One region of the Kitasatospora sp. NEAU-CNBT7 genome, then DNA from elsewhere that is predicted to be linked to it. Evidence: riboswitches for the same ligand, from Rfam matches in the RefSeq annotation. Region 1 holds a riboswitch; the other holds the start of a gene.
The links. Region 1 has a riboswitch for cyclic di-AMP ahead of AC2TEW_RS02710 (M23 family metallopeptidase). Riboswitches for the same ligand answer to the same signal wherever they lie in the genome.
Positions count from the first base shown of each region.

Region 1 (7,330 bases):
GGTGGGCCGCCACCTCGGCGACCGACAGCAGGTCGTGGCAGAGCTCCAGGATCCGCTGGTGCTCCCGGTTCAGCGTGTCCCCGGACCGCAGATCGGGGTCGAGGTCGGCCGCCGGGACCGCGCTGACCAGGCTCTCGATGGCGAGCACCGGCCGGTTGGTGCCGCTGCGCCCGCCGGTGATCACGTACGGCCGGACCGGGCCGCTCACCGGGCGTCCCCGGCCGCCTGACCGACCCGCGGCGGACTGGTCAGGTGGGTGCCGATCCGCTCGACCAGCACCTGCATCTGGTACGCCACCAGCCCGGCGTCCACCGACTCGCCGGTCACCACCGCGAGGTGCGCACCCGCACCGGCCGCCACCACGAACAGGTAGCCGCCGCCGTACTCGACCACGATCTGCCGGGTGCTGGACCCCCGGCCGCCGAAGCCCTGGGCCACCCCCCGGGCCAGCGACTGCAGCCCGGAACAGGCCGCGGCCAGCCGCTCGGCGTCGTCCCGGCCGATCTGCTCGCTGCGGCCGATCTCCAGGCCGTCGTTGGACACCACGACGGCGTGCCGGACATCGGGGACCGCGACGATGTCCGAGAGCAGCCAGCCGAGGTCAGGATTGGTGGTCATGGAAATCTCCGGAGCGCTGGGGAGGTCGGGGGGATTCGGGGGCGGACCCCGCCGGCCCGGCGGGCGGGCGGGGGGCGTCGGACTGCCGGTCCTCCCGGGCGGCCGACCGGCCACTCGCGGTACCGGCCTGGAACAGGGCCATGAAGGTCTTGGCACCGTCGGCGGAGCGCGCCGGCGGCGCGGCGGCCCCGGGCTCGACGGGCGGCCGCGGCGGACCGTCGGTGCCCCGGCGGTTGGCCCGGCGGGGCAGGGCGCCGGGCTCCGGCGCGGCCGGTGCGGCTGCTGCGGCCGGTCCGGCGGGCGGGGCGGGCGCGGCACCGTCGGGACGGGCGGGGGCGTCCGGTCGCGCGGTGTCCTTCGGCTGCGCGGCGCCCGACGGCCGGGAGACCAGGGCCGAACGCTCGGGGCCGCCCGGCGCGGCCACCGCGCGGGGCTGCGACGGCACCCGGGCCGGCGGCGCGGGGAGGACCAGGGTGCCCGCCGGGGCCGGCGGCAGCGCGGTCGGCAGCGGCTCGGTGAGCAGGGCGTTCGGCAGCAGCACCACCACCCGCACACCCCCGTACGGGGAGGGCGCCGAGCTGAGGGTGACCCGGAAGCCGTACTGCTCGGCCAGCCGGCCGACCGCCGCGAGCCCCAACTGCGGTACCTCGCCCAGCCGGGAGACCTCCAGGCTGCCCCCGCCCGCCAGCGCCGCGGCGGCCTTCTCCACCGCCTGCTCCGGCATGCCGACACCGCAGTCGTCGATCTCCACCACCGCGCCGTTGTGCACCGACATCAGCGTCACGAACACCTGGGTGGACGGCGGCGAGTAGCGGGTGGCGTTGTCCAGCAGCTCGGCCACCGCGTGGATCAGGGCCTCGGCGGCCGCGCCGACCACGGCGGTCTCGATCCGGCTGCGCACCACCACCCGCTGGAACGGCAGGATGCGGGACTGCGCGCCGCGCACCACGTCCTCCAGGGCCACCGGCTCGGGCCAGTGCCGGCCCGCCCGGGCACCGCAGAGCACCGCCAGCGTCTGGGCCAGCCGGGCCTGTTGGGCCGCCGCGTGGTCCGCCTTGAGCAGGCCGTCGAGCAGCGCCGGGTCGTCGTGGGTGCGCTCCATCTCGTCCAGCCCGGCCTGCTGGTCGTGCGCCATCACCAGGATCCGGCGGGCGACGCTCAGGAAGGCCCGCCGGGTGGCGGAGTTGAGGTCCTGCTCCTGCTGGACGGCGGCGTTCTCGGCCGAGCGGCGGTCGAGCGCCTCGGCCAGGTCGGCGCGCAGCCGGTCGAGCTCCAGGTCCTGGTCGGCGAGCCGACCGCGCAGGGTGACCGTGACGGCATGGAACCTCGCGGCGGCCACCAAGGCGAGGACGGCGAGGCCGCCGGCTGCTGCTCCGCACCACTGAGTCATCGTCACGCGGCGAAGTCTAGGGCGATGATCCTACGTTCGTGTGAACCGATCGGTCGTCAATTGAGCTTAATCAGTCAAACTTTCACAGGATGGTGGAATCCTCCAACTCCCCCACCTGGACGCATCGGTGCTGGTCGCCGACGAACTTGACGGCGTACACGGGGCGTCCCGCCCGGCGCCCTCGATCCGATGATCAGCCGGAACTGCTCCTCGCCCGGTGGCCCCGTCCCGGCCGTCCCGGGCCGCACGCCGGCTCCGGCCACCCGGGCGCACCCCGGCGGCAGCGCTGCGACGGGCTCCGGCCGGGCGTCGCACTCGGTCACCGGCACGGCCGCGACGGGCAGCCGGGCGGAACCGAGGGGATGGACTACTGGCCGTCCGACGCGCCGTACGGCTCCTGGGCGCGGGCCGGGACCGGGCGCAGCGCGCGCAGGCCGCGGGCCACGGCGTACGCCCGGGCGAGGTGGCCGCCCGTGGTGGCGCCGGCCGCGGGGGCGCCCGGGCGGGCGGTGCCGGTCCGCTGGGCGGGGACCAGTCCGGCGGCGGTCCGGGAGGGCTCCACGGTCTGGGGCATCTGTCCACGTCCTCGGGGCTGCCGGAGCGCTGGGAGCGTCCGGGTACCCACCAAGTCTCACCCGCGGACTGTGACGGAACGGTCTCGAAACCCACCCGAAGCCATACCGGCGCCCGGTCGGCCACGGTCAGGAACCGGTCGTCCCGGGTCGGTTCCGGTCAGCGGCGGACGTGCGGCGGATCGGGGCCGGTGGCGGCGGACAGCACGAGGGCCACCCGGTGGTCCGGGTGGCCCAGGAGCAGGTCGGGCGGGCGGGGCCGGTCAGGCCTGGATCCCCGGCAGGCCGTCCAGGCCGTCCAGGTCGGGGCTGCCGCCGGAGACGGTGCCGAGCAGGTCGACCGGGACGTCGGGGGCGGTGATCGCGTCCGGGACCGGGCCACGGTCGCCGGCGGGGGCCGCGTGCGCGCTGGGGGCGGTCAGGGAGGCCACCACACCCACGGCGAGGGAGGCGACGGCGAGCATGCTTCGCTTCTTCATGCCCTGCCCAACGCCCGACGGCCCCGTCAGGACACGGGTGGCCCAGCGCCTGCCCCGCGCCCGGCGGCGGGCCCGGCCCGCGGCCGGACTCAGGCGGGCGCCCGGCCGGGCCAGTCCCGCAGCCCCGCCGTCAGGACGCCGGTCACCCGCTGCTGGGTCACCGTCAGGTCCTCCGCCAGTTGGAAGCCGCCGCCGGTGGTCAGCGAGGCGAAGCCGTGCGCCACGGCCCGGACGGTGCGGGTCGCGTGCACCGCCTCCGACCCGGTCAGCCCGTAGCCGCGCAGCACCGCCATCACCACCTCGACCAGCCGGGTGGCCGCCGCGGTCAGCGCGGGGTCGGCCGGATCGGGCGCCTGCGGTATCGCCGCGTACCGCTCGGGGTGCTCGCGGGCGTAGCGGACGTACGCCGCCACCAGTGCCTCCACGGCCTCGTCCGTGCTGCGCCCGAGGGCGGCGGCGCCCAGCCGGTCGGCCAGTTCCTCGGTGACCCGGACGGCGATCAGCCGGCGCAGTTCGGCCAGGCCGCCGGGCACGTGCTTGTACAGCGAAGGGGTGGCGACCTTGGCCCGGGCGGCGACGGCGGCGAGCGTGAGGGCTTCGCCGCCCTGCTCGTCGAGCAGGGCCAGGGCGTGGTCGACGACGGCGGCGGGGGTGAGTCCGGCCCTGGGCATCAGGCGACCTCGTGCAGGAAGGGGAGCAGAGCATCGGCGGTGGCCTGCGGGAAGCCCGCCATCGGGTAGTGGCCGCCGCCGTCGATCATCACCTTACGGCCCTTCAGCGCGGCCGCCTGGCGGTCGGCCACCAGCTCGGGGTCCGGGAAGTCGACGTCCTTGGTGCCCATCAGCACCAGGGCCGGGCAGGTCACCGCGGCGGTCCAGCCGACCGGGGCGGAGTCGCCGGAGACGTAGCCCCGGGTGGCGGCCTTGCGGCCCGGCTCGCGCAGCATCGCGACCAGCCCGGCGCGGTAGGCGTCGAAGTCGGCGGGGCGCGCGGTGGGGAAGTAGAGCTTCTGCGCGGCGCCCCACAGGGCGGGGAACTGCACCAGGGCCGCACCGAGCGTCTTGACCAGCGCCTTCTGGAAGGCGTTCGGCGGGAGGTTCTCGATGAAGGCGTCGATCAGCACGATCCCGGCCACCAGCTCGGGCCGGTCGCCGGCCACCTTGACCACGGTGGCGCCGGTGTAGGAGTTGCCGGCCAGGACGGCGCGCCCGATGCCCAGGTGGTCGAGCAGGGCGACGACGTCCGTGGCGATCGCGGCCGGGGAGTGGTCGGTGAAGCCGGTCGAGGAGTCGCCGAGGCCGCGCAGGTCCATGGTGATCACCCGGTGGCCGGCGGCGGTCAGCAGCGGGACCAGGTGGCGGTAGGTGGCGCGCCGGTCCAGCATCCCGGGCAGCAGCACGACCGGCACGGACCCGGCGGCGGCGCCGGACCCGGCGGACCCGGCCGCCGAGTCGTCGAAGGCGATCCGGCCGCCGGGAACGGTGACGTACTGGGTGACGGTGCTGTTCATCGCTGCCTCCTGGGCTCCTCGGCGGATGCCCGGCCGGTCCGGCGAGCTCCCGTGACCACAAAGCTAATGCTAATAGCCTTAGCCGTCAAGGGTGCCACGGGGGCATCCGCGGCCCTGGGGTAGCGTGCGGGTGATCACGGTCCCGGGTACCGGCCCCGCCCGCCGGTTCGAGCGCCAGGAGGCGTCGTGCCCTTCATCAACGTCAAGCAGCTGTCCGGCCGCAGCGACGACCAGAACGCCGAGATCACCCGTGCCCTGACCGAGGCGTACGCCAGGGTGACCGGGGTGGATCCGGAGAAGATCTGGGTCGCGGTGGAGGAGATCCCGCCGACCCACTGGTCGGCCGGCGGCGAGACCTTCGCGGTGCGGAAGGCGAAGGAGTCCGGGGGCGCGTGACGCCCCGGCGGCCCGTCCGGCCGGCCGCCCGGGTTCAGGCGCCCTCGACCCGGAACGGGTCGTGCTCGGCGAGCAGCTTGTCCAGCCTGGCCTGGTCCACCCGGCTGGTCAGCTCGTCCGCCTCCTGGCGGTCGCGGATCACCTTCGCCAGCGTGAACGCCGAGGTGATCTCGTACAGCAGGCCGACGGCGAGGAATCCGCGCATCCAGGCGTTGACCGGGAGATAGGCGATCCCGATCGCCAGGGCCGAGGTGGCGAGTGCGAAGGAGACCACGGCCTGGCCGAAGTACGCCGCCGTGGTCCTGGTCTGCATCTTTGCGGTCATGCCGGTAGGTTCTCCAACTCGCCTTTCCGGCACATGAGTACGGATACTCAACCGGTCGGTAGCGGTCCGTCACCGCCGGCGGGCCGAATCCGGGTGAACCGCCCCGGGCGCCCGGTTCGGGTGCCAAAGTGTTGTCCAGGGCGCTTGGAATCATGGCCCTCATGGGATTAACTTTCGATAACGCAGCGCGGTACGAAACGCCGTAGCCAGACGGCACCGTGCGCCATCGCTCAATCCGCGGGCACGCCCTCAACCGGCGGGCCCGGGGAGCCGGGGAACCACGTTCCTTGGGGTGAATCGGCGGGGCCCCGGCCCGGCCGTAGGAGACCTTCCTGCTCCGAACCCGTCAGCTAACCCGGTCGGCGAGAGGGAAGGAAAGGAGCACGCCTCAGTGGCGTCGACGCACCCGCTCCAGGGCACGGCCGCAGGCACCCAGCTGCTCGACCACCCGGGGGACCGCCCCCACCCGGTGGAGGGCCACCCGGTGGACCTGGGCGCGGACGCCTCCCGGCACCGGATGCCCCGTCAGGCCAGGAGCGGCGGACCGCTGCTCGGCGTCACCGCGATGACCGCGGCCCTCGGCGCCACCGGCTTCGGCGCCGCCACCCCCGCCCAGGCCGCGCCGGTGCCCGCACCCGCGGTCACGGCCGCCGACGCCGCCGGCGACGGCGCCCCGTCCGCCGCCGACCCGGGCCTCGCGCTCGCCGCCCGGATCCAGCAGCAGGCCGACGGCCGCGCCGCCGCCGAGCAGGAGGACGCCCGGCTCGCCGCCGCCCAGGACGCCGAGGCCAAGCGGGCCGCCCAGCTCGCCGCGTACGAGACCGCCGCCCGGCAGCAGACCCCGCAGACCCAGCCGCAGCAGCCCGCGCCCGCCGCCGCCCCGCAGCCGGCCGTGCAGCCCGGCGCCCCGCTCGCCCTCCCGGTCACCGGCTACACCCTGACCGCGCACTACGGGCAGTCCGGCTCCTACTGGGCCCACCTGCACACCGGCCTCGACTTCGCCGCCCGCACCGGCGCCCCGGTCGGCGCGGTCGCCGCCGGCACCGTCACCTCGGCGGGCTGGTCCGGCCCGCACGGCTACCGGGTGATCCAGACCCTGCCCGACGGCACCGAGATCTGGTACTGCCACCTCTCCCGGATCGCCACCGCCGCGGGCGAGGTCGCCCCCGGTACGGTGCTCGGCGCGGTCGGCGCCACCGGCACCGTCACCGGACCGCACCTGCACCTGGAGGTCCGCCCCGGCGGCGGCGCCCCCGTCGACCCGCTGGCCTGGCTGCAGGCACACGGCCTCAACCCGTAGGCCGCCGCCCCGACCCGACGGGCGGGCCACCGCCTCGACCCGTGGGCCGACGCCTCAACCGGCGGGCCACGGCCCGGCGTCGCCCTCGGCGTCGGCGGCCTCCTGCGCCGCCGCCTCGCGGGCGGCCAGGTACTCCTCGATCTCCTCGTTGCCGGGCTCCGGCGCCAGGTCCGGGTACTCCTCGACCAGCAGCGCCGGCAGCCCGGGCACCGTCCACTCGCCGTACAGCCGCAGCGCCTCGACGGTGACCGCGGCCTCGAAGCCGTCGAAGTCGCCCGCCAGCTCCTCGGGCATCGGGCGGCCGAGCGCCGTCAGCTCGGCCAGATTGCGGTAGCTGCGCTGCATCAGACCCTGCTCCAGCAGCAGCCGGGCGCCGTCGGTGGCCATCCCGATCATCAGCAGCCGGGTCGGGCCCCAGCCGCCGTCCCGCTCCTCCGGCTCCAGACCGGGCGCCGCCGCGTACACCGCCAGGCGCTGCTCGGCCGTCAGCTCCCGGAAGGCGTCCAGCCAGCCGCGCACCGCCTCCGGATCGGCGGTGTCCACCCCGTCCGCGCGCAGCAGCAGGGCGTACAGCCGGGGCCAGGTCACCAGGTCGGACCGGCGCAGCAGCCCGCCCAGCACCTCGCCCTGCCACTCGGCCTCCTCTCGCAGCCGCTCGTACCGCTTGGTGTTCAGCCGCCGGGCCGCCCGCTGGTGCTCGATCAGCGCCAGCACCGCGTCGCCGTACCCCTGCGCGCCGC
Region 1 covers NZ_JBXQQB010000001.1:587,167-594,496, forward strand. The annotation lists gene AC2TEW_RS02665 (DUF742 domain-containing protein) at 1-208, opposite strand, end outside; gene AC2TEW_RS02670 (roadblock/LC7 domain-containing protein) at 205-618, opposite strand; gene AC2TEW_RS02675 (sensor histidine kinase) at 602-2,008, opposite strand; gene AC2TEW_RS02680 (hypothetical protein) at 2,376-2,582, opposite strand; gene AC2TEW_RS02685 (hypothetical protein) at 2,844-3,059, opposite strand; gene AC2TEW_RS02690 (TetR/AcrR family transcriptional regulator) at 3,149-3,730, opposite strand; gene AC2TEW_RS02695 (alpha/beta fold hydrolase) at 3,730-4,569, opposite strand; gene AC2TEW_RS02700 (tautomerase family protein) at 4,756-4,965, shown strand; gene AC2TEW_RS02705 (YiaA/YiaB family inner membrane protein) at 5,000-5,290, opposite strand; cyclic di-AMP (ydaO/yuaA leader) riboswitch at 5,508-5,670, shown strand; gene AC2TEW_RS02710 (M23 family metallopeptidase) at 5,682-6,590, shown strand; gene AC2TEW_RS02715 (hypothetical protein) at 6,645-7,330, opposite strand, start outside.

Region 2 (7,330 bases), on a different contig from region 1:
CGGCCGGGCGGCCGCGCGGGCGGCGGAATCACCCCGCGGCCCGCTCGTGTCCCGCGCCCGGCGCGCGCGCCGGTGCGTACCGTCGGATCTTGCAGAGGCGGCCACCGGACCCGGCGGCACCCGGACCCGGGTGACGGCCGGACACCGGGGCGACCCGACCCGGCCGGTCGGGACGACGGTCGGACAACACGACGGTCGGGACGAGGAGCGGGGCTTTCCGTGGAACGCAAGTGGTGGACCCTGATCGCCGTCTCGGTGGCGACCTTCATGCTCCTGCTGGACATCACCGTCGTGAACGTGGCGCTGCCGTCGATCCGCCGTGACCTGGGGGCCAGCTTCACCGACCTGCAGTGGGTGTTCGACGCGTACGCGCTGACGCTGGCCGCGCTGGTGCTGACGGCCGGCTCGCTGGCCGACCGGCTCGGGCGGCGGCGGACCTTCGCGGCCGGTCTGGTGATCTTCTCGGTGGCCTCGCTGCTGTGCGCCCTGGCCCCCAACCCGACGTTCCTCAACCTCTCCCGGGCGCTGCAGGGCGTCGGCGGCGCGGTGATGTTCGCGGTGTCGCTGGCCCTGGTCGCCCAGGAGTTCCCGGCCGGACGGGAGCGCGGCACGGCGATGGGCCTGTACGGGGCCACCATCGGGGTCGCGGTGGCGGTCGGCCCGCTGGTCGGCGGCGCGCTGACCGACTGGCTGGGCTGGGAGTCGATCTTCTACCTCAACCTGCCGATCGGGGCGGCGGCGCTGCTGGTCACCTTCCTGAAGCTGCGCGAGAGCCGCGACCCCAACGCCACCCGGATCGACTGGGCGGGCGTGGTGACCTTCTCGCTCTCGCTGTTCCTGCTGGTCCTGGCGCTGGTCCGGGGCAACGCGGAGGGCTGGGGCAGCGCCCTGATCGTCTCGCTGTTCGTCGGCGCGGCGCTGCTGATGGCCGCGTTCGTGGTGGTCGAGCTGCGGGTGGCGGAGCCGATGCTGCCGCTGACGCTGTTCCGGCGCGGGGCGTTCACCGGGGTGCAGCTGGCCGCGTTCGCGGTCTCCGGCTCGCTGTTCGCGCTGTTCCTGTACCTGACCCTGTACCTGCAGAACTACCTCGGCCTGTCGCCGTTCGCGGCCGGCGTGCGGTACCTGCCGATCACCGCGCTCAGCTTCCTGGTGGCGCCGGTCGCCGGGGCGCTGCTGTCCCGGGTGCAGGCCCGGCTGCTGCTCGGGACCGGGCTCGCGGCGGTCGGCACGGGGCTGCTGCTGATGGGCGACATCCAGGCCGGCGACAGCTGGTCCACCCTGCTGAGCGGCTTCGTGGTGGCGGGCGCGGGGGTCGGCCTGATCAACCCGGTGATCGCGGACGTGGCGGTGAGCGTGGTCCCCAAGGAGCGCAGCGGGATGGCCGCCGGCATCAACGACACCTTCCGGCAGGTCGGCATCGCGGTGGGCATCGCGGTCTGGGGCGCGGTGTTCGTCGGCCGCGGCACCGAGCGGGTCCGCGAGCTGGCCGCCGGGACCCCGGCCGCCGAGGGCGGGCGGCCGCGGCAGCTGGTCGAGGCGGCCTCCTCGGGCGCGCTCGACGAGGCGGTGGCGGCGTTCCCGGAGCCGGTCCGCGGCGCGGTGGTGGACGCCGCCCGGGCCGGGTTCCTGTCCGGCCTGAACACGGTGCTGTGGATGGGCGCGGTGCTCAGCTTCGTCGGCGCCGTGCTGGCCCTGTGGCTGGTCCGGGAGAGCGAGATCGAGCGCGACCGGCCCGGGCCCGAACCGGCGCCCGCCGGCGCCGGGGGCTGAGCGGCCCCCGGCGGCGGTGGGGAGTCAGGCGATCCAGGTGCTGGTCGCGCCGAGCACGGCGGACCCGTCGAGGTCGGCCAGCTTGAGCCCGACGAAGGCCCGGGCGGCCTCGGAGGTCTGCACCCGCAGCGCCGGACGGTCAGCGCCGAGCGCCTCGACGATGGTGGCGGCGGCGCCCTCGGCGGACTGCGCGCCGTTGGCGAAGGCGGCCATGGTGCGGTCGAGGTAGCCCTTGAGGGCCGGGGCGTACGGGCCGGCGGCGCCGAGCGCGGCCTCGAGGTCGACGCCGACGTTGGCCACGAACTCGCTGGCCACGGCACCGGGCTCGACCAGGGTCACGGCGACGCCCTGGGAGGCGGCCACCGGGGCGAGCGACTCCAGGAAGCCCTCGACGGCGAACTTGGCCGCGCAGTACGCCTCGTTGAACGGCTGGCCGACCACGCCGCCGACGCTGCTCACCGCGATCAGGCGGCCGCCGGAGGCCCGCAGGTGGGGCAGCGCGGCGCGGGTGACCTCCACGACGCCGAAGAAGTTCACCTCCATCACCGCGCGGACGTCCGCGACGGCCTCCTGCTCGATGGTGCCGAGGTGGCCGGCGCCCGCGTTGTTGACCACCGCGTCCAGCCGCCCGTGCTCGGTGATCACACCGGCGACGCAGGCGGCCACCGACGCGGGGTCGGTCACGTCCAGCTGCCGTACCTGGACCAGGTCGGCCACGCCGGCCTCGGCGGCGGCCCGCTCCAGGGCGCCGGAGCGGGTGAGGTCCCGCATGGTGGCGACCACCAGCCAGCCGGCCCGGGCGGCGGCGACGGCCGCGGCCAGGCCGATGCCGGAGGAGCAGCCGGTGATCAGGACGGTCCGGTTCGGCGTGGCGGCGTTGGCGGCGTCGCGGGGGGCGGTGCTGGACATGGCGGTACCTCGTTCGGGTCGGTCGGCACAGTGACTTGCGTGTACACACACACTAATACTGTGTGCGCGCACACGCAAGGAAGTACGATGCGGTCATGACGCGCGCCGAGCTCTCCCTGGGGCCCCTGTCCGACCAGGACCACGCCTTCTACGGCCTGGTCTGGGCGGGCACCACGCTGGCCGCGCACGTGGACCGCGAGCTGACCCGCACCCACGGCCTGCCGCTGTCCTGGTTCGAGGTGATGCTCTGGCTCAACGGCCAGGCCGAGCCGGTGGCCGCCTCGGACCTCGGCGCCCGCACCATGCTCAGCCGCAGCCAGGTCTCCCGGGTGGTGGACGCGCTCGCCGCCCGCGGCCTGGTCGCCCGCAGCCCCTCCCCCTCCGACGCCCGTTCGGTGCGGATCGCCCTGACCGAGCACGGCCGGCGGACCTTCGCCGAGGCGGACGCGGCCCGCCGGGAGATCCTCCGGCCGGTGTTCGGCGGACTCCTGGACGAGACGGACATCCAGGCCCTGGAGACCGTCTGGCGCAAGCTCAAGCAGCCCTACGCCGGGAAGCGGCCGGACGGCCCGGCCCAGGCCGGGAACTGACGCAGGGGCGCGCGGAGGGCCGCCGCGCCCTCCCCGTGCCCCGGCGGGCGCTCGCGCCGGGGCGACCGACCGCGACCCGGGCTCCGGGCGGACACATGTCCCGACCGTTCCGGCGGGCTCCGGGCAGGGCCGCCCGACCGTGCGTCACCGAACCTCCGGTGCAGGTCGCGGACGGTTCCGGCACGCGCCGCATGCGGTTCCCGACCGCAGCCCCCAAGTCAACCGTGATGATTGTGTGATGCTCGGTATGCAGGCTTGTTATTGAGCTGTTGATCCCTCTAATCTCCCAGGCAGCCCGCCGCTGCGGGCGCCCGGAACGCGGCACGCCCAACCCTGCCCACCGCGCCACCGGGACGACCGGACACCCTGGGCAGGGGCGGGGGACCCAGGTTATTGCGCCGACCCCCATCGGCTCGGGGTGAAGCCGCGCCCAGCGCGGCCGGGCCACCTCCCGGCCCGAACCCGACAGCTCACCTCGCAGGCGTGCGGAGAGGGATAACTGATGGTGTTTTCGGGTTCCGGGCGTCACCGCCGTCCCACCCAGGCCGACCGCGCCGTCGCGGCCGCCGGCGTCGCCGGGGTCGGCCTCGCGCTCCCGCTGCTCACCGCGACCGGCGCGCACGCGGCACCGGCCGTGACGCCGGACACCTGGCAGGCGGTCGCCCAGTGCCAGACCGACGGGGACTGGCACGGCAACCCCGGCACCGGCACCTACGGCGGCCTCGGCCTGACCCTGCGGACCTGGGCCGCGTACGGCGGCGACGAGTTCGCCGCGCAGCCCGACCACGCCACCCCGCAGGAGCAGATCATCGTGGCCGAGCGGCTGCTCGCGGCCCGCGGCTCCAGCCTGTGGCCGACCTGCGGCCCGGCGGCCGGCCTGCCCGCCCCGGTGGCCGACACCCCGCCCGCCGCCGACCCGGCCGTGCCCAGCCTCGACGCCTCCACCCCGGTCCGGGGCGACGGCGGGTACGTCCCGCACTTCGTCCTGCCGTACCTGGAGCCCTCCGCGACCCCCGCCGTCCCCGGGACCACCGGGACCACCGGGACCACCGGCGAGCTGCCGCCCGCCGCCCCCGCCCAGCCCGGCGGCCTGCCGACCGACCTGCCCGGCGCCACGGCGCCCGGCACCACCCCGGTCGACCCCACCACGGCCGCCCCGGTCACCCCGGCCCCGACCCCGGACCCGGGCACCACCCCGGCGCCCGGCACCGGCACCGCCGCACCCACCACCTCCCCCAGCCCGGACGCCACCACCTCCCCCGGCACGGGCCTGCCGGTGCCGGGCGCCTCCGGCACCACCGCACCCGCCACCGGCGGCCAGCCGGCCACCCCGGACCCGGCCGCGGCGGCCGCCACCACCACGCCCGCCGCCGCCACCACCCCGGCGCCCGCGACCACCTACACCGTCGCCCCGGGCGACACCCTCTCCACCATCTCCAACAACCTGACCCTGGGCGGCTGGCAGCACCTCTACGACCACAACTCCCCCACGGTCGGCACCAACCCCGACCTGATCCACCCCGGACAGGTGCTCACCCTCCCCTGACCGGCCGGGGCCCGGCCCCGGCCGGCCCCACCCGAACCCCGCACCGGAGCACCGGGCACGGGCCTGGCAGACTGCTGCCGACGGCCCGTGCCCGAACGATCCCAGCCGAGGTTCCATGCAGTCCCTGCTCGCCGGTTTCGCCCCGATCTGGGTCCTCACCGCCGTCGGCCTGCTGATCGCCCGGACCGGCCTGCTCGGGGAGCAGGCCGAGACGGTGCTCGGGCGGTTCGTCTTCCATGTGGCCATGCCCGCCGCGCTGTTCACCATGCTCGCCGGGGCGCGCCCGGCGGGTCTGGTGGGCTCCGCGATGCTGGCCTTCGCCGCGGGCACGGTACTCACCGCCGGGCTGGGCTTCCTGGCGGGCCGGCTGCTGTTCCGCCGGGCCCCGGCCGACCAGGCGATCAGCGGGATGGCGGCGGGCTACGTCAACTCGGCCAACCTCGGCATCCCGGTGGCCGTCCAGGTGCTCGGTGACGCCTCGTTCGTGGCCCAGATCCTGCTGTTCCAGGTCCTGCTGGTGTCCCCGGTGATCCTCGCCCTGCTCGACGCGGGCACCGCGCGGGCCCGCGCGGCGGCCGGTGCGGGAATGCCGGGCGGCGCCGGGGCGGCGGCGCCCGGCCCGCTGCGGCGGCTGCTCACCATGCCGGTCCGCAACCCGGTCATCCTGGCCTCGGCCCTCGGCGTACTGGTCTCCGCCGCGGGGTGGCGGCTGCCGCCGTTCCTGGCCCGGCCCGGCGAACTGCTCGGCGCCGCGGCCGTCCCGACCGCCCTGCTCACCCTCGGCATGTCGCTGCACGGCCGCCGGGCCGGGGCCGGGCCCGGGCTGCGCGCGGAGGTCGGCGTGGCCGTGGTCCTGAAGACGCTGGTCCAGCCGCTGGTCGCGCTGGCGGTCGGCGGTCCGCTGCTGCACCTGCCCCGCCATCAGCTGCTGGCCGTGGTGCTCTGTTCGGCGCTGCCGACCGCCCAGAACGCCTTCGTCTACGCCCGTGAGTACGGGCTGAGCACGGCCGTGGCCCGGGACTCGGTGCTGTCCTCGACGCTGGTGTCGATGGGCACGCTCTCCCTGGTGTACCTGGCCCTCGGCCCGACGCACTGAGCCGGGCACCGCCCCGGACGGCGGGGACCCGCCTTCTTGACGAAACCATGACACTGACGGACCATCATGCTGGCGCGCGCCGCACCTCCTCCCTGTTCCGTCCCTACGGATCCCCCACCGGAGGACAGTCATGCGACTGCCCAGTCGAGGGAAGCCCGCCGCGGCCACCGCCGTCCTGCTGGCCCTCGCCCTCGCGTCACCGCTCACCACCCAGGCCGCCGCGCACCCGGTGGCCGCCGGGTCCGCCGTCGGCGCGGACACCGCCCGGCAGTACGTCCTCGACGGCCCGCGGACCGTCGCCGAGCGCACCGCCATCGCCGCCACCGGCGCCTCCGTCGACGCCGTCCGCAGCGACTCCGTGGTGGTCACCGCCACCGCCGCCGAGGCCGGCCGGCTGCGGGCGCTCGGCTGGTCCGCCACCGTGCTGCCCGGGCCGCAGGACGGCGACGGCGGCGCCCGGGAGCCGGCGGCCGCCACCCCGTACGACTTCCCGTCCGCGGACTCCGGCTACCACAACTACGCCGAGGCCACCGCCGACATCGACGCCGTGGTCGCCGCCCACCCCGACATCATGAGCAAGCGGGTCATCGGCACCTCGTACGAGGGCCGGGCGATCGTCGCGATCAAGATCAGCGACAACGTCGGCACCGACGAGAACGAGCCCGAGGTGCTGTTACCGCCCACCAGCACGCCCGCGAGCACCTCACCGTCGAGATGGCGCTCTACCTGCTGCACGAGTTCGGCGACAAGTACGCCACCGACAGCCGGATCGCGAACGCCGTCAACAGCCGCGAGATCTGGGTGGTGCCGGACCTCAACCCGGACGGCGGCGAGTACGACATCGCCACCGGCCGCTACCGCAGCTGGCGCAAGGACCGCCAGCCCAACCCGGGCAGCAGCAGCGCCGGTACCGACCTCAACCGGAACTGGAACTACAAGTGGGGCTGCTGCGGCGGCTCCTCCGGCTCCACCTCCAGCGAGACCTACCGGGGCAGCGCCGCGGAGTCCGCCAAGGAGACCAAGGTGGTCGCCGACTTCGTGCGCAGCCGGGTGGTCGGCGGCAAGCAGCAGATCACCGCGGCGATCGACTTCCACACCTACAGCCAGCTGGTGCTCTGGCCGTTCGGCTGGACCACGGCCAACACCACCACCGGCATGACCGCCGACGAGTACAACACCTTCGCCACCCTCGGGCGCACCATGGCCGGCACCAACGGCTACACCCCCGAGCAGTCCAGCGACCTGTACATCACCGACGGGGCGATCGACGACTGGCTGTGGGGCACCCAGCGGGTCTTCGCGTACACCTTCGAGATGTACCCGGGCCCGAACGGCAGCAGCGGCTTCTACCCGCCCGACGAGGTGATCGGACGGGAGACCAGCCGCAACCGGGAGGCCGTGCTGCGGCTGGTGGAGACC
Region 2 covers NZ_JBXQQB010000005.1:89,123-96,452, forward strand. The annotation lists gene AC2TEW_RS08805 (MFS transporter) at 220-1,770, shown strand; gene AC2TEW_RS08810 (SDR family NAD(P)-dependent oxidoreductase) at 1,795-2,679, opposite strand; gene AC2TEW_RS08815 (MarR family winged helix-turn-helix transcriptional regulator) at 2,775-3,269, shown strand; cyclic di-AMP (ydaO/yuaA leader) riboswitch at 3,615-3,767, shown strand; gene AC2TEW_RS08820 (LysM peptidoglycan-binding domain-containing protein) at 3,772-4,815, shown strand; gene AC2TEW_RS08825 (AEC family transporter) at 4,931-5,911, shown strand; partial or broken gene AC2TEW_RS08830 (M14 family metallopeptidase) at 6,483-7,330, shown strand, end outside.
Region 2: it holds a riboswitch for cyclic di-AMP, as region 1 does, so the genes downstream of both, AC2TEW_RS08820 (LysM peptidoglycan-binding domain-containing protein) here and AC2TEW_RS02710 (M23 family metallopeptidase) in region 1, are expected to answer to the same signal.